Regions from separate parts of the Mesorhizobium sp. WSM4887 genome, predicted to be linked through region 2. Evidence: riboswitches for the same ligand, from Rfam matches in the RefSeq annotation. Region 2 holds a riboswitch; each other region holds the start of a gene.
The links. Region 2 has a riboswitch for thiamine pyrophosphate ahead of thiC (phosphomethylpyrimidine synthase ThiC). Riboswitches for the same ligand answer to the same signal wherever they lie in the genome.

Region 1 (5,843 bases), on a different contig from region 2:
GTCAGCGCCATTACGATGACCTATGCGCAGGAGGCTGCCGGAATAGCCTGTGCCGCGATGGCGGTGGGGCTCCCGTCGGTGATTTCGTTTACCGTCGAGACGGACGGACGCCTGCCTTCGGGGGAGAGCCTGAGAGACGCCATCGAGACCGTTGACGACGAAACGGACGGCGCTCCCGCATATTTCATGATCAACTGCGCACATCCGAGCCATTTCGACGCCGTCCTTGCCGGCGACGGACGCTGGATCAGGCGCATTCGCGGCGTGCGGGCCAACGCCTCCGCCAAAAGCCATGCCGAGCTGGATGCGGCGACCGAACTCGATCCAGGCGATCCTGTCGACCTCGGCCGGCGCTACCGCGCCATGCGCGACCGCTTCGGCCAGATAGCCGTGCTCGGCGGCTGCTGCGGCACCGACAGACGCCATATCGCTGCCATCTGCGAGGCCTGCCTCTGAGGCTTGCCTATAGCGGCTAGCCTTCCATCTCCTCGCGCAGCATCTCCAACTCTAGCCACTCTTCCTCAAGTGAGGCCAGCGTGATGCGCTCCTTGTCGAGCGCGGCGATGGTCTTCTGGAACGATGCGGGATCGCGCTCGTAGAAGGACGGGTCGGCGATATTGTTCTCCAGCCTTGAGATGGACGCGCTCACCGCCTCGATCTTCTTCGGCAGGGATTCCAGCGCGAACTTCTGCTTGAAGGAGAGCTTCTTGGCCGGGCTTTTAGCGCTGGTCTGTTCGGCCCTGGCCGTCGCTTCGTTCGCTTCAGCCTTCGGCCTTGCCTTGCGCTCCTCCAGCTTCGAGCCGCCGCGTTGCGCCAGCATGTCGGAATAGCCGCCGGCATATTCGAGCCAGCGTCCGGCGCCGTTGGGCGCGATCACGCTGGTGACTGTGCGGTCAAGGAAATCGCGATCGTGGCTGACCAGGACGACCGTTCCGGCAAAGCCGGCGACCAGTTCCTGCAGCAGCTCCAGCGTCTCCATGTCGAGGTCGTTGGTCGGCTCGTCGAGCACCAAAAGGTTCGCCGGCCGTGCCAGCACCCGGGCCAGCAGCAGTCGCGCCCGCTCGCCGCCCGAAAGCTCGCGCACCGGCGTGCGCGCCTGCTCCGGCTTGAAAAGAAAATCCTTCATATAGGAGACGACGTGGCGCTGCTCGCCATTGACCACAAGGTTCTCGCCGCGCCCGTCGGTCAGGTAATTCGCCAGCGTCTCCTGCGGGTCGACGGCCTCGCGCTTCTGGTCGAGCGTTGCGATTTCCAGATTGACGCCAAGCCGCACAGTGCCGGCATCCGGCGCCAGCTCGCCGGTCAGCATCTTGAGAAGCGTCGTCTTGCCGACGCCGTTCGGCCCGACAAGGCCGACACGGTCGCCGCGCTGGATACGGGTCGAAAAGCCCTTGACCACGGTGAGGTCGCCAAAACTCTTCTCGATGCCTTTGGCTTCGATCACCAGCTTGCCGGATTCAGCGGCGTCGCTTGCCACCATCGTCGCCGAACCCTCGGCGCCGCGATGGCTGCGAAAACGCTGGCGCATGGCCTGCAGCTCGCCGAGTCGGCGCATGTTGCGCTTGCGCCTGGCGGTCACGCCATAGCGCAGCCAATGCTCCTCGCGCACGATCTGGCGGCCGAGCTTGTGCTGTTCGCGCTCTTCCTCTTCAAGCACCTGGTCGCGCCATTCCTCAAAGTGCGCGAACCCCTTGTCCAGCCGGCGCGTCTGGCCGCGGTCGAGCCAGACGGTGGCGCGCGAGACGCGCTCGAGAAAGCGGCGGTCGTGCGAGATCAGGATCACGGCCGACGAGGTGCGGGCAAGCTCTTCTTCCAGCCATTCGATGACCGACAGGTCGAGATGATTGGTCGGCTCGTCGAGGAGCAGGATATCGGGCTTCGGCGCCATGACGCGGGCGAGTGCTGCGCGGCGCGCCTCGCCGCCGGAAAGGTCGTTCGGCCGCTCCTCGCCGGTCAGGCCGAGATGCTCCATCAGATAAGTGGCGCGATGCGGGTCGTCGGCCGGCCCGAGGCCGGCTTCGACATAGGCGCGCACGCTGGCGAAGCCATCCATATCGGGCATTTGCGGCAGGTAGCGCACCGTTGCCGAGGGCTGGCGGAATACTTCGCCGTCCTGCGGTTCGATCAGCCCCGCGACGATCTTGAGCAGCGTCGACTTGCCCGAACCGTTGCGGCCTACAAGCGCGATCTTCTCGCCGGCGGAGGCGCTCAGTGCCGCGCCGTCGAGCAGCGGCGTGCCGCCAAAAGTCAGTTTTATGCCATCCAGATTGAGAAGAGGCGGGGCCATGTCAGCTTTCGGGAAGAGGATAGGGGTGGGCGAGCAGCAGCGCCCGGCCACGCTCGAGCGCGATCTCGAGCCGACCCTTGATCTCATTTGATATGGTAAGCGATGAGCCGAACGCCACCTCGACACCGTCCAGCGGCCATTTGGCGCCTGAGACCGTCAGGCCGGCGAGGTCGGAGAAGCCGAGCACCGAGAACAGCGTGCCCTCGGCGTAGTCGAAGCCGGCTTTGCCCGGCAGGATCGGCACGCCTTCCTGCGCGCCGCTGGTCAGCAGCACGGTCATGCCCGCCTCGGCCAGCCGCACGCTCAGAGCCAAATGCAGAAAGGCATGATCGGCGCGCTTGCCGCCGAAGGCGCCGGCCAGCACCAGGCTGGTGGCGCCGCGCGCCAGCGCCTCGGCAATGGCGAGCTCGCCGTCGGTCATGTCCTTCTCGGTCGGGAAAATCTTGCGCGGCACGGCGGCCAGATTCTCCGGCAGGTTTGGCGGTACCGAGTCGAAATCTCCGACCCAGAGCTCCGGCAGGAGGCCAAGCATATGGGCATGGCCGATACCGGCATCGGCGGCGATGATGCGGGAGCCTTCGATCTGGCGATCGAGGCGAGGCGTGCGGACGAGATCGCCGCCAAGCAGGATGGTGAATGTGCCCATGGCCGTCGCCCTTACCAGCCCGGCCCACGAAACGGAAGCGGGCGCGTCCAAACGGAATCGCGCTTCGCTACCGCGGTGAACGATGATGATCCCCGGAAACTTCCGCTTGCGCGCCGCATCGGCCGGGCCTATGTCTCGAAATGCTCTAACGGGGTGCCGGACGCTGATTTTGCGAACCGGCTGAGAGGCAACGAAAGCCAACCCGCTGAACCTGATCCGGTTTGTACCGGCGGAGGGATTAGACGCTTCGGACCATCCGACGCCTCAATTCCTTTAACGCGAACGAAGGAGGCGCCGATGCGCTCGTTATTGTCCAACCTTGTTCTTGCAGCCGGCCTTGTTTCGCTTTTGGTGGGCGTCGGGCCTGCCGAGGCGAAAGACAAGCTTACCGTCTACACCTACGAAAGCTTCACCGCCGACTGGGGTCCCGGGCCCGCGGTGAAGAAGGAATTCGAGGCCGAATGCGGCTGCGATCTCGAATTCGTCTCGGTTGCCGACGGCGTGGCACTGCTCAACCGCGTCAAGTTGGAGGGCGCCGGCACCAAGGCCGATGTCGTGCTCGGCCTCGATACCAACCTGACCGCGGATGCCAAGGCGAGCGGCCTATTCGCGCCGCATGGCGCGGTGGCCGATTTGAATGTGCCCGGCGGCTGGAAAGACGACACTTTCGTGCCTTTCGACTACGGCTATTTCGCCGTCGTCTACGACACCGAAAAGCTGAAGACCCCGCCGAAGAGCTTGAAGGAACTGGTCGAGGGCGCCGGCCCCGACAAGATCATTATCCAGGATCCGCGCACTTCGACGCCGGGCCTCGGGCTGCTGCTGTGGGTCAAGTCGGTCTATGGCGACAAGGCGCCGGAAGCCTGGGCCAAGCTGAAGCCGAAGGTGCTGACCGTGACGCCGGGCTGGAGCGAGGCCTATGGTCTGTTCACCAAGGGCGAGGCGCCGATGGTTCTCTCCTATACCACTTCGCCGGCCTACCACATGGTGGCCGAGAACACCGAGCGCTATCAGGCGGCGTCCTTCGAGGAGGGCGAATATCTGCAGATCGAGGTCGCCGGCATCACCAAAACCGGCGCGAAGAACCCGCTGGCGGAAAAATTCATAGCCTTCATGACCGGGCCCAAGTTCCAGGACATCATCCCGGAGACCAACTGGATGTTCCCGGCCGGCAAGACCGACAAGCCGCTCAACCCGGCCTTCGAAAAGCTGGTGAAGCCGACCAAAACCCTGCTGTTCAGCCCGGACGAGGTGGCGGCCAACCGCAAGGCCTGGGTGGATGAATGGCTGGCGGCGATGAGCAAGTAGGACGCAGGATGGCGCTTGAGCACCCCCCTCTGTCCGGCCGGCCATCTCCCCCGCAAAGGGGGATCGGTGATTTCGCTAGCCGCCGACGGTGTAGGAAGAGCGGCAAAGCTGCCAATCTCCCTCCTAGAGTGGGAGATGTCCGGCAGGACAGAGGGGGGTGCGACGGAACGTGGCGTTCGCTAGCTCGAGCCAACGTGGTGCAGCGTGCAATCCACGCCGCGCCCTGACCCTCGCATCACCGCCGGCATCATCGCCCTTGTCGCCATCACTTTGCTCATCGGCGGCGCCTTCGCCGGCCTGATCCTCGAAGGCGCGAGCGGTCCGTCCAGCGCTGCCGCGGCCTTCGACAGCTATCTGCTCCGCGTCGCCCGCTTCACGCTTTGGCAGGCGCTGCTGTCGACATTGCTTTCGGTCTTGCCGGCAGTGTTCGTCGGCCGCGCCCTGTCCAGGCAAACGAACTTTCCCGGACGTCGCCTGATCCTGCAGTTGTTCACGGTGCCGCTGGCGCTGCCGGCCATCGTCGCCGCGCTCGGCGTGTTGGCGCTCTACGGCCGTGCCGGTTATTTTGCCGGCATCCTCGGCACGTTCGGCGGTGGGGAATGGCCGGGCATTTACGGCCTTTCCGGCATCCTGGTCGCGCATGTCTTCTTCAACCTGCCATTGGCCACGCGGCTGTTCCTCGAGGCGCTCGGCACCGTGCCGGCCGACCAGTGGCGGCTGGCGAGCCAGCTCGGTATGGACGCTCGGTCGGCCTTCCGGCTGATCGAATGGCCGGCGCTGCGCACGGTGCTGCCGGGGGTCGCCGGGCTGGTCTTCATGCTGTGCATCACCTCCTTCACAATCGTACTGACGCTGGGTGGCGGGCCGGCGGCGACGACGCTAGAGGTCGCGATCTACCAGGCGCTGCGCTTCGATTTCGATCCCGCGCGGGCCGTGACACTAACGTTTCTGCAGATCGTGCTGACCTTCGTCGTGGTCGCCATGCTGACGCGACTCGGCGCCAACACGGTCGGCGATGCGAATCTGCCGGTAGCGCCACGCCGCTATCTTGCGACCAGCACCACCGAGGCCGTGTTGAATGCCGGCCTCATCGTGCTTGCGCTGCTGTTCGTCGCCGCACCGATGGCGGCGACCGTGCTCGCCGGGCTGGAGGCGGATCTCGGCCGGCTGGCCGGCGAGGACGCCGTGCGCCGCGCGACGCTCACCAGCGCCGGGCTCTCCTTTCTCTCGGCGCTGTTTTGCGTGATGCTGTCGCTGTCGCTGATCGCCGCCCGACGCGCACTGGCCCTGAGGCGCCGCGCGGGCGGCGCCATGTCGCTGCTCGAACACGCCGCCGACACCGGCGCCGGTTTCGTGCTGGTCGTGCCGCCGATCGTGATCGGCGCCGGCTGGTTCCTGGCTCTGCGCAACATCACCGATGTGTTCGCCATCGCGCCCGTCATGGTCGTCGCGGTCAATGCGGTGATGGCAATGCCTTTCGCCATTCGCGCCGTCCGCCCTGCCTATGATGCGGCGAGCGAGCGCCACGAGCGACTCTGCCTGGCGCTCGGCATTTCCGGCTGGAACCGGCTGCGGCTGGTCGACTGGCCGTCGCTGCGGCGG
Region 2 (5,843 bases):
CCAGCGAGCGGATCAACGACCAGAATTGTTCGCCGGCCCTACCGCCCGCCATCTCACGCCGCAACGAGACGGTCACCACCGACGTGCCCGATGCCTTGACTGCATCGGCAAGGATGGCCGGCGAAGGATACTGAGCCGTGCCGAGAAGCAGGCGCGACGAAAGCTCGGTTCCATAAAGCTCCAACATGCTAGCCGCCCTGCATGGGCGAGAGGATTTCGATCCGGTCGCCGTCGCTCAACTGGAACTCCGCGCGGTTGGCTTTGTGCACGAGGTCGCTGTTGACGGCGGTGGCGAGCCAATCGCCCTCATAGTCGAGCGCGGCAAGCAACTCGGCCAGCGTGGTGGCGGCAATCTCACGCGCCTCGCCGTTGACCATCAGTTTCATGAGCATGCTCCTTGGTTCTGTCTTGACTGAAAACCAGGTCGGCAGCCTGGCGCGCCATGGCGGGGGCGAGGAGAAAACCGTGACGATAAAGACCGTTGATCGCGATGATCTCACCGTCTGTTTCGACGCGTGGCAAATTGTCGGGAAATGCCGGACGGACACCCACACCGGTTTCAACGATCTCGGCCTCACCAAAGGCCGGATGGAGGGCATGGGCGGCGCCCAGCAGCTCCATCATGGAACGCGCCGTCACCGGTCCGGCGCTCTGGCTTTCAATCATCGTCGCTCCGATCATGAAACGGTGATCGGTGCGCGGCACGGCATAAAGCGGAAAGCGTGGATGAAGCAAACGGACCGGCCGCGACAGCGAGACATCAGGCGTGCGAAGGATCAGCATTTCGCCGCGAACACCGCGCAGCCTGTCATCGGCCGCTGCCATTCCCATGCAGTCTATCTGACGGGCGAATCCCGAAACAGGCCGGGCGTCGCAGCCGAAGTGGAATTTGACACCCATGGTCGCAAGCTTGTCATGAAGTGCCGCCATCGCCGGGCGTGGGTCGAGGTGAGCCTCGTCGGGGAAGAGCAATCCACGCCGGAAGCGGCCGGCGAGGTCGGGTTCCAGGAGCGCAATTTCGTTTTCATCGACGCGCCGATGCCCTGACGTGCGACTGGCGAACCGGTCAAGCTCACCGGCATCACGCGGCGCGGCCACGACCAATGTCCCGGCCCGTGTCACCTGACCCGACAGCACCGCATCCCACCAGTCGGCAGCATCGCGTCCGAGATCCAGCACCGGCTGCTCCGCGCTTTCGCGCTCGCACCATGGCGCCAGCATGCCGCCGGCGAACCACGACGCGTTGCCACCAAGGCCATGCCGCATCTCGGCGACGGTGACCGTCGCGCCGCGGGCGGCGAGTTCGAAAGCGACGGTGAGGCCGGCAACGCCGGCCCCTTTGACGAGCACCCTCATGATGGTTTGGGAGCCTCTGGCACGACCGGTACGCCAGTCTCGTCCGCCTGCATGTAGAGATCGCCGCCCTCCCGGTATTTTGCCGCCATTGCCGCCATGCCTTCCTTCTGGGCCTCGGCACGGATGTCGTGGGAAATGCGCATGGAGCAGAATTTCGGCCCGCACATCGAACAAAAATGTGCCAGCTTGTGCGCCTCCTTGGGCAAGGTCTGGTCGTGGAAGGACCGTGCGGTTTCGGGGTCGAGCGACAGGTTGAACTGGTCCTCCCAGCGGAACTCGAAGCGCGCGCGCGAAAGGGCATCATCCCTGGTTTTCGCTGCCGGATGGCCCTTCGCCAGATCGGCTGCATGGGCGGCTATCTTGTAGGTGATCACGCCAATCTTGACGTCGTTGCGGTCGGGAAGGCCGAGATGCTCTTTCGGCGTGACGTAGCAAAGCATTGCGGTGCCGAACCAGCCTATCATGGCGGCACCTATCCCTGAGGTGATGTGGTCATAGCCCGGCGCGATGTCGGTCGTCAGCGGCCCCAACGTGTAGAACGGCGCCTCACCGCACACTGCGAGCTGCTTGTCCATGTTCTGCTTGATCTTGTGCATGGGGACATGGCCCGGGCCTTCGATCATCACCTGGCAGTCCTTTGCCCAGGCAATCTTGGTGAGTTCTCCAAGTGTTTCCAGTTCGGCGAATTGCGCCGCGTCGTTCGCATCGGCGATTGAACCGGGACGAAGGCCGTCGCCGAGCGAGAAGGAGACGTCATAGGCTCTGGCGATGTCGCAGATCTCCTCGAAATGCTCGTAGAGGAAGCTCTCCCGGTGATGGTGCAGGCACCATTTGGCCATGATCGAGCCGCCGCGCGAGACGATGCCCGTGACCCGGTCGACGGTCAGCGGGATGTAGTGCAGCCGCACGCCGGCGTGGATGGTGAAATAGTCGACGCCTTGCTCGGCCTGCTCGATCAGCGTGTCGCGGTAGACCTCCCAGTTCAGATCCTCGGCGATGCCGTTGACCTTTTCCAGCGCCTGATAGAGCGGCACCGTACCGATCGGCACCGGCGCATTGCGCACGATCCAGTCGCGGATGTTGTGGATGTTGCGGCCGGTCGACAGGTCCATCACCGTGTCCGCGCCCCAGCGGATAGCCCAGACCATTTTTTCGACCTCTTCGGCCATCGACGATGTGACAGCCGAGTTACCGATGTTGGCGTTGATCTTGACCAGAAAATTGCGACCGATGATCATCGGCTCGCTCTCGGGATGATTGATGTTGGCGGGAATGATTGCGCGCCCGCGCGCCACCTCGTCGCGCACGAATTCGGGTGTGACGAAATCTGGGATCGCCGCGCCGAAGGCTTCGCCGTCGCGTTGCAGCTTGCCGCGCATCACCTCGCGGCCGAGATTCTCGCGGATGGCTACGAACTCCATTTCTGGCGTGATGATGCCGGCGCGCGCATAGGCAAGTTGGGTCACCGCCTTGCCCTGCTTGGCCTTGAGCGGCCGATTGCGTATCGGAAATTCCGGTGTCAGGCGCTCGCCGGTGGCGAATCCATTGTCTTCCGGCCGGACGTGGCGGCCGTCATAGGCTTCGACATCGCCACGCGCCGTGACCCATTCGTGGCGAAGCCGGGCAAGGCCTTTTTCGATGCTGGTTTCGACTGATGGATCGGTGTAGGGGCCGGACGGATCGTAGACGGTGACGGGCGGTTCGCCGGCCGTCGGATGGACGGAAATCTCGCGCATCGGCACCCTGATCTGCGGGTAGAGGACGCCGGGCTTGTGGATTTTCCGCGAGGCGGGCAGTGGTCCCGTCGATACGGCGGGGGTGAGGGCATTCATCGTGAGGCTCCTTTGCTCATGCATTGGAGACCCAGTTCTGTGCCGGAAGGATGAAAAGACGCTTCTGTAGACCTGCTGCAACAGGACCTCGGGCGTAAACTCCCGCAAAGCGCTTGCACCGTCCCTACGCCAGTATGAACTGGATCAGGTTCAACGGGTCACTGCGCCGCGAAAGCCAGCAGTATCTCAGCCCCTTGCCGGGACTCCCCTGGTGAATGCCTTAGGTTGAACGGGCTGACGCTATCTTGTCAAGCGCATTCGGGCGCCTTCGGCCGGTGGCGACGACCGGCGGCCAGCCGGGCGGAGAGCTCGCGCATGCATCGGGGACAAGTCACGCCCCGTAGACCGGGGCTGAATGGCCAAAGCCTCATTCGCTTCGTGAAGGATGGAGAAACTGTATTGGCCATGTGCGCGTATCGACCAAGTAGCTCAGGCGGTCACGGATGTGGTTATTCTGGTCGAAGGTGACGAACGGCCTTGGGGGTCACCTCCTTTAGGATTCAGAGGTTGGAAGACGGCTTCTCGCGATCACGGCCATCAGGAAATACCTGTCTTCGGCTCAACCTCGACATGGCGTCCGATCGACCGCAGATATACAGCTATCTCGTTCATGAGATGATCGCGTTCGCCGTAGATTTCAGCAATCCTACGCAGCTGTGGCTCGACGGCCCTCCGTTGCGCTGGCGTGAAATCAGCATCGCCAAAGACGTATCCCAAGTTGCCAATCGCGCAAATTTTGCAGCCGGCGTCCACAACTGCTTGTACGAATGCCGGAATGTCTTTTTCTTGCATGGTCTTCATGTCGAACCTCTCGTGAATGGCGTGCTTGCGCCCCAATCTGCCTTTTCAGCGTGTCCTCTGGGCGGCGCAAGCCCTGAGCGTGACTGTGCACGGGCAACCTCGACTATCCCATCTGCCACGCTCTTTAGAATCGGTGGGGTCTGGTGATCGCAGGCTGGGCCACTCAAAAGCCTGCAAGAAGAAAGTCATGGCGACCATTGCTCAAGATCGCAAGGGTGCGTGCAAGACCTTCCGTTGGCAGTCATGCACGCTCGCTCAGAGATAGTCCGGCCGCGGAAATTCTCCCTTATTCGTAAGAAAGCTCATTGAGCAACTGGGCATTGAGCAACTGGGTCTCACGTCACGGGTCTCGTGTGCTTCACAGCCGAAAAATAGCCGCCGTGGCAATTCTCGAAAAGTGCAGGCTACCTCGTTAAGGACACTGCGGATGATCGTTCGCGCTTGGCAAAAGCGAACGGATTAGTCTATGGCTCTCGGCAGGGGGGCGAGTTATGCGGCGGGTGCGAATCCTTCAAGTAGGCGATATTCACTATCCGGACTGGCATCCTTCCTCTAGCAACATCGATGCCAAGGATAGCAAGTTCGCTCCGAAAATAACGCAGAAGCTACGCGCGTCTTCGCTGCGTGCCGTCTTGACGAAACTTCGGCGGCTGACGACTTCGAAGCCCTTGGATTCGATCGCCTTCATGGGGGATTTCACGAGCCGTGGCGACAAGACCTTCATTGCTTCGGCATTCCAGCATTTCACGTTGCTCTGCCGCGCACAGGGACGCAGTTCAAAGGCGCTTCCGTTGATATTCGTACCGGGAAATCACGATGTGAACCGTGATGACGCGCGCGAACTTGGACCGACTGAGAAATTCAGCGAAATGGCGAGTTTAGCCGCCCGCTTGGGTTGGCAGACCGTTCCCGTGGACCAACCCGTGCACTTCAGACTTCCGACAGGATCCGCAGGCGCAAACTTCATCCTCGTCAACACAGCGATAGGCAGTTGGGAGCTTCAAAACCTTCCCGCGTTCCTTCGTGATCGTCTCGAGGCACTCAGTCCTTCTACAGAGCCTCTAGATCTCGGCTCGCCGGACATCTCGGGACATTCGCCCGCGACACCTCCCAGCGATCCAGACAAGGAGGCGTCCGACGACGAGTATTACGGTCAGATGGACACGCCATACATCTCGCGTGAGATGCTTGCAGGCCTACAGGAATTGCTCCAGCAGCCCGACATGCGTTACGGCATCATAATCGGCCATCACAATCTGCTGCCACAAAAGACTCCGCGCATTACGCCATACGCGGAGATGCTCAACAGCGGATTTGTCAGAACTCAGCTGCTGCAGGGCAACAAGCCTATCGTCTACCTGCATGGACACATACATGCTGATCCGGTCGAGATCGTCAACGATCCAAGGTTTCCGGACGGCAAATTGATCTGCATCTCAGCACCAGAGATACAGTCAGGTTTCAATGAGCTCGTCTTCTTCACGACCGATCAGGGAGAGCTCGTCGGCATCCGACTTATACCCTACCGCACCAATGTCGCCGACGGGACGGTCATGGAAGGCGAACATTGCTTTATTTCGACCATGTCCAACGGCAAGGCCTTTCTGAACAACGACACGTTTGACCTGCTGCGCCGACTGCGCGACCATGCCACCAGGCGCGGGAATGGGTTACTCTTCTGGGACGAGATCACTGAGATTGCTGCCTCCGCCGAGCTCGGGCTAGATCTGGAAGACTCTCTTCTGATGCTCCAAGCGGCGCGCTTCATCGAGATAGACGGCCTCACCAAGGCAAACTCGGCTTGGCGCATTAAGGTAAGGGACGAATAGCGATGGAGAATCCGTTCGGCCCCAA
Region 3 (5,843 bases), on a different contig from region 2:
TGAACAGCCTGCTGATCACCATTCCGTCCGTCATCGGCGTTCTCATCCTGTCGACACTGACCGGCTTCGTCTTGTCGCGCTACCCGTTCCGTGGCTCCAACCGCATCTTCGCCCTCTTCGTCGGCGGCAATTTCCTGCCGGCGCAGATCATGATGATCCCGGTCCGCGACCTGATGGTGAGGCTGGGTCTCTACGACACCGTCTATGCGCTGATCGTTTTCCACATTGCCTTCCAGACCGGCTTCGCCACGCTTTTCATGCGCAACTTCATCGCCGCTCTCCCGGGCGAACTGTTCCAGGCGGCGCGCGCCGAAGGCGCCTCGCCGTTCCAGACATTGCGCCACGTGGTTGTTCCGCTGGTCCGGCCTGCACTGGCGGCACTCGCGATCCTCACCTTCACCTTCGTCTGGAACGACTATTTCTGGGCGATCGTCCTTACCCAGAGTGATGCGGTCAAACCCGTTACCGCAGGCCTGAACAATCTGCGCGGCGAATGGACATCGGCCTGGAACATCGTCTCGGCGGCCACGATCTTCGTCGCCCTGCCCCCGGTCGTGATGTTCTTCATGATGCAGAAGCACTTTGTCGCCGGCCTCACCATGGGAGCCGTCAAGGGATGATCCGCCGCGAACCCTGCCGCACCCGACACGCACGGAAAGGCGCCTCGATATGAGCAGCGTGGAATTGCGAAAAGTCGACAAGCACTATGCCGGCTACCATGCCCTGAAGACGGTCGACCTGACGATCGAAAAGGGCGAGTTCGTCGTCATGGTCGGCCCCTCCGGCTGCGGAAAGTCGACATTGCTGAAGACGATCGCCGGGTTGGAAACCATCAACTCCGGCCACATCGTGATCAACGGGCGAGACGTCACCAGGGAAGAACCCGGCGACCGCGGCATCGCAATGGTCTTCCAGTCCTATGCACTCTACCCACACATGACCGTGGCCGAGAACATGGGCTTCGGCCTGCGGATGGCCCACCGGCCCAGGACCGAGATCGACGCCGCCGTCAAACGCGCAGCACGGATCCTGCGTCTGGAGGAGCAGCTCGACAAGCGACCGAAGCAATTGTCGGGCGGACAGCGCCAGCGCGTCGCGATCGGCCGCGCGATTACCCGCTCGCCCGAGGTGTTCCTGTTCGATGAGCCGCTGTCGAACCTCGATGCCGCGCTGCGCACTCAGATGCGAGTGGAACTTTCGAGCCTGCACGCGCAGCTTGGATCGACGATGATCTACGTCACCCACGACCAGGTCGAGGCGATGACCATGGCCAACCGGATCGTAGTCCTCAACAAAGGCCGGATCGAGCAGGTCGGCTCGCCGCTGGAACTCTACGCCAACCCTGCCAACATTTTCGTCGCGGGCTTCCTCGGCGCGCCGCGCATGAATTTCATCGAAGCGAAAGCAGTGAGCGTCGGCGCATCCAGCGTCTCGGTAGCCGCCGCCGGCCTCCCTGCCATTACCTTGGATGGCATCGACGCCGGCGGCCTTTCGGCTGGTGATGCCGTGACCATCGGCATCCGGCCGGAGGCCCTGCGTGTCGCCGAGCCAAGCGACGGCGCAATGCCGGCCTTCTCCAGCCAGGTGCGTCTGGTCGAGCAGCTGGGGCGCGAAACCGTCCTCTACGTCGACGCCTCTCCGCTTCAGACGACCAATTCCGACAGCGGAACCGGCAATTTCACGCTTCAGCTCAACAAGGTTTCTACCGTCGCGGTCGGCGCCGCGTTGCGAGCAGGGTTCGAAACCGGCGACGCCTACCTCTTCGGCCCGGATGGCCGCACGCTCACGCCAAGAAAACCCGTCGCCTCAATCTGAACCTCGAAATTTCGAAAGTCCCATACGCATGAACCGCAAAGAGCCCGCTCCGCTATCCGTATGGCGGCCCCTCAATCTTGACCGCTTTCTGCTCGGAGCACCTCATTACCCCGAACATGTCGACGAAGGCTGCTGGCAGCGTGACGCCGAGCGCATGGCTGCCGCCGGCGTCAACACAGTGCGTATGGGAGAGTTCGCCTGGCACATTTTCGAGCCCCGCGAAGGCAAGTTCGAGTTCGGCCTGTTCGATCGCGCGATCGAACTTCTCGGCCGCGCGGGGATCGACACGATCATGTGCACGCCGACAGCCACCCCTCCCTGCTGGCTCACCGTCAACTATCCCGAAGTGCTGCGCGTTGACATGAACGGGCGGGCCTCAAGCCACGGATCGCGCCAGCATGCCGACACCACAAGCCCGGTATTCCGCGCCCACAGCCGCCGCATCACCCGCGCCATGGCCGAGCATTATCGGCACAACCCGCGTGTGATCGGCTGGCAGACGGACAACGAGCTCAACACCACGGTGTCGGAATCGTTCGCGCCTTCGACAAGGCTGGAGTTCCAGAAATACCTGCAGAAGGCCTACGGCACCATTGAGGCGTTGAACTTCGCCTGGGGCGGCCACTTCTGGGCGACGGCCTACGACGATTTCTCGCAGATCGACCTGCCGAGACCGCTCATGCCGTCCTACCCCAGCCCCGGCCACGTGCAGGACTACCATCGCTTTCTGGCCGCCGCGACCGCGGCCTTCCAACACGACCAGGTCGAGATCCTGCGCGCCGCCAATCCGGACTGGTTCATCTTCCACAATCTTGGCCAGCTTGCCGACATCGACTTCCGCGGTCAGTTCGGACAGGACCTCGATTTCATCGGCTTCGACATCTATCCGATGCTCTATGACGAGATGCGCCGAACCGGCGGGCATGCCGCGACCCAGGCCCTCCATCTCGACATATGCCGCGCCTATTCCGGCAACTTCATCGTTCCGGAGCAGGCCTCAGGCTTCGGCAGCCAGCCCGGCTTCTCGACGATGACGCCGGAGCCCGGCGAGATGCGTCGCATGGCCATGACCTCGGTGGCGCGCGGCGCCGACGGTGTCATGTTCTTTCGTTGGCGTCCCGCGCATTTCGGCGCCGAGATCTACTGGATGGGCGTCATCGATCACGACGACGTGCCGCGCCGCCGCTATGACGAGGCAGGCCGCTTCTTCCATGAGATCGCCGCCGCGAAGGAGCAGATTCTTGGCACCGCAGTGCGCATGGACCTCGGCATCGCCGGCGCGGACTTCGACAACCAGGAGGCTCACAAGACCTATCCGATCGGCCTCCCCAGTCCGCTCGAAGACGCGACGCTGCTTCATCGCCACTGCTATCAGAACGGCATTGCATGCGGGTTCATTCATCCCGAAGACGATCTTTCGCGGCTCAAGGCGCTCTACGTCCCGCATTGGGTGATGTGGAAGGATGAATGGAACGAGGCTGTTGAAACATTCGTCCGCAACGGCGGTACGCTGATCCTATCGGCATTGAGCGGGACGAGGGACGAGAACAACCACATCATTCGCGAGCAGGCGCCCGGCAAGGCCCTTGCAGCCCTGAGCGGCGTCAGGGTGGCGGAGTTCGGCCGCGTCGTTCCCGAAGGCGGCAGCGGCCTGTTTCCGCTGTTTCGTCCGGCTCCGATGGGCACCTATGCACCGCCGCCCCTCCCGGCCTCGTCCGCGGAACGCAAATACCTGTTCACCCTTGGCAATGAAGAATTCCAGGCTGCGCATTTGTACGAGGTGCTTGACGTAGCGCCTGACACCGAGGTGCTCGGCGTCTGGTCGAACCGCTTCGCCGCCGGCTCTCCGGCAATCACCGCCCGCAAGGTCGGGCAAGGTCGGGTTGTCTATGTCGGCACGTATCTCACGCCGCAACTGACGGAGAAGCTTGTCGATGTCGTGCTGGCCAAAGCCGGTATAGCGCCTTTGCTGCCCGACCTGCCTGCCGGGGTGGAGGTCTCTGTCAGGGAAGCCGACGACCGCCGGCTGATGTTCGTGCTGAACACCACGGAAGTCGCCGTGATCGTAACCGACGTCCCAAAGGGCCTCGACCTGCTGACGGGCAAGGCCGTTGAAGGAACGCTGCAACTCGACCCTTACGGCTGCGCAATAATTCGGTCCTGAACAAATCGAACCAGCGTCCATAGACGCCGAACAGATGCTCTTCGAGGCGAAAAATGCGTTCTTCAATCCGCCGCCACAAGGGATCGCAAAAGCGTTTCCTTGGCGGATGACAAGTGGGCCCCGACTGCCAGCTCGACGCGCGCAAGGTCGTGGCTCAATGGGCGTCGATGTAAGAGATGCTCGACCAAAGCTGCGTGGCTGCGCCACTTCTCGTCGCTTGTTCGAGGCTGGAGAAGTCATGAAGTCGAGTTGACAGGATAGCGTCGCATCGTCCAACCTAGGCGCCTCACCAGGGGAGTCCCGGCAAGGGGCTGAGATACTGCTATCGCGCGCAGTGACCCGTTGAACCTGATCCAGTTCATACTGGCGTAGGGACGGTGCGAGGCTTCGCGGGTCGGCAATCCGGCTTCGGCATTCGGGCAGTGCCCGCATTCTAAGCGAAGCGTCACTTCCTCCTCATCGCGTGGACTGGGTCTCCGTTGCACTCGAGCAAGGAGGCTCACTCATGAATGCCCACACCCCGACCGTCACCGTCGGCGAACTCCCAGCTTCGAAGAAGGTCCACAAACCCGGTCAGCTTCACCCGGAGCTGCGGGTGCCGATGCGCGAGATCTCGGTCCACCCGAGCGCCGGCGAGCCGCCGGTCACTGTCTACGACTCGTCCGGCCCCTACACGGACGCCACGGTGAAAACCGACATCGAGCGTGGCTTGCCACGGCTGCGCGAGGCATGGATCGAGGCGCGCGGAGACGTGGGGCGCTACGAGGGCCGCACGATCAAGCCGGAAGACAACGGCTTCGTCTCAGCCGATCGCCTGACGCCGGAATTCCCGGTTCGCAACAGACCGTTGCGCGCGGCCGGCGGCCGCGCCGTCACCCAGCTCGCCTATGCGCGCGCCGGCATCATCACGCCTGAGATGGAGTTCGTCGCCATCCGCGAGAACCTCGGCCGGGAGCAGTTGCGTTCGAAACTCCAGCGCGATGGCGAGAGCTTCGGCGCCGCGATCCCCGATTTCGTCACCCCGGAATTCGTGCGCGACGAGGTGGCGCGCGGCCGCGCCATCATCCCGTCCAACATCAACCACTCGGAAAGCGAGCCGATGATCATCGGCCGCAATTTTCTGGTCAAGATCAACGCCAATATCGGCAACTCCGCCGTCACCTCGTCGATGGCCGAAGAGGTCGAGAAGATGGTGTGGGCGATCCGCTGGGGCGCCGATACGGTAATGGACCTCTCGACCGGGCGCAACATCCACAACATCCGCGAATGGATCGTGCGCAATTCGCCGGTGCCGATCGGCACGGTGCCGATCTACCAGGCGCTGGAGAAAGTCGGCGGCGTCGCCGAGGAACTGACCTGGGAGGTGTTCCGCGACACCCTCATCGAGCAGGCCGAGCAGGGCGTGGACTATTTCACGATCCATGCCGGCGTGCGCCTGCCCTATATCCCGCTGACCGTCGACCGCGTCACCGGCATCGTGTCGCGCGGCGGCTCGATCATGGCCAAGTGGTGCCTGCATCACCACCAGGAGAGTTTTCTCTACGAGCATTTCGAGGAGATCTGCGACATCGCCCGGGCCTATGACGTGGCGTTCTCGCTCGGCGACGGCCTTCGCCCCGGCTCGATCGCCGATGCCAATGACGCGGCCCAGTTCGCCGAGCTGGAAACGCTCGGAGAGCTCACCAAGATCGCCTGGTCCAAGGACTGCCAGGTGATGATCGAGGGCCCCGGCCACGTGCCGATGCACAAGATCAAGCAAAACATGGACAAGCAGCTCGCGGTCTGTGGCGAAGCGCCGTTCTACACGCTCGGGCCGCTCACCACCGACATAGCGCCCGGCTACGACCACATCACATCGGGCATC

Region 1: it holds a riboswitch for thiamine pyrophosphate, as region 2 does, so the genes downstream of both, thiB (thiamine ABC transporter substrate binding subunit) here and thiC (phosphomethylpyrimidine synthase ThiC) in region 2, are expected to answer to the same signal.
Region 3: it holds a riboswitch for thiamine pyrophosphate, as region 2 does, so the genes downstream of both, thiC (phosphomethylpyrimidine synthase ThiC) here and thiC (phosphomethylpyrimidine synthase ThiC) in region 2, are expected to answer to the same signal.

What each region holds. Positions count from the first base shown of each region.
Region 1 covers NZ_JARTVP010000003.1:116,632-122,474, forward strand. The annotation lists gene P9230_RS14150 (homocysteine S-methyltransferase family protein) at 1-456, shown strand, start outside; gene P9230_RS14155 (ABC-F family ATP-binding cassette domain-containing protein) at 473-2,287, opposite strand; gene P9230_RS14160 (thiamine diphosphokinase) at 2,289-2,933, opposite strand; TPP riboswitch at 3,073-3,188, shown strand; gene thiB (thiamine ABC transporter substrate binding subunit) at 3,231-4,241, shown strand; gene thiP (thiamine/thiamine pyrophosphate ABC transporter permease) at 4,446-5,843, shown strand, end outside.
Region 2 covers NZ_JARTVP010000021.1:3,393-9,235, reverse strand. The annotation lists gene P9230_RS31190 (thiazole synthase) at 1-187, opposite strand, end outside; gene thiS (sulfur carrier protein ThiS) at 189-386, opposite strand; gene thiO (glycine oxidase ThiO) at 355-1,356, opposite strand; gene thiC (phosphomethylpyrimidine synthase ThiC) at 1,353-3,188, opposite strand; TPP riboswitch at 3,292-3,408, opposite strand; gene P9230_RS31170 (hypothetical protein) at 3,726-3,989, opposite strand; gene P9230_RS31165 (metallophosphoesterase) at 4,481-5,818, shown strand; gene P9230_RS31160 (hypothetical protein) at 5,821-5,843, shown strand, end outside.
Region 3 covers NZ_JARTVP010000001.1:1,169,841-1,175,683, forward strand. The annotation lists gene P9230_RS05585 (carbohydrate ABC transporter permease) at 1-620, shown strand, start outside; gene P9230_RS05590 (ABC transporter ATP-binding protein) at 670-1,815, shown strand; gene P9230_RS05595 (beta-galactosidase) at 1,844-3,979, shown strand; TPP riboswitch at 4,261-4,372, shown strand; gene thiC (phosphomethylpyrimidine synthase ThiC) at 4,485-5,843, shown strand, end outside.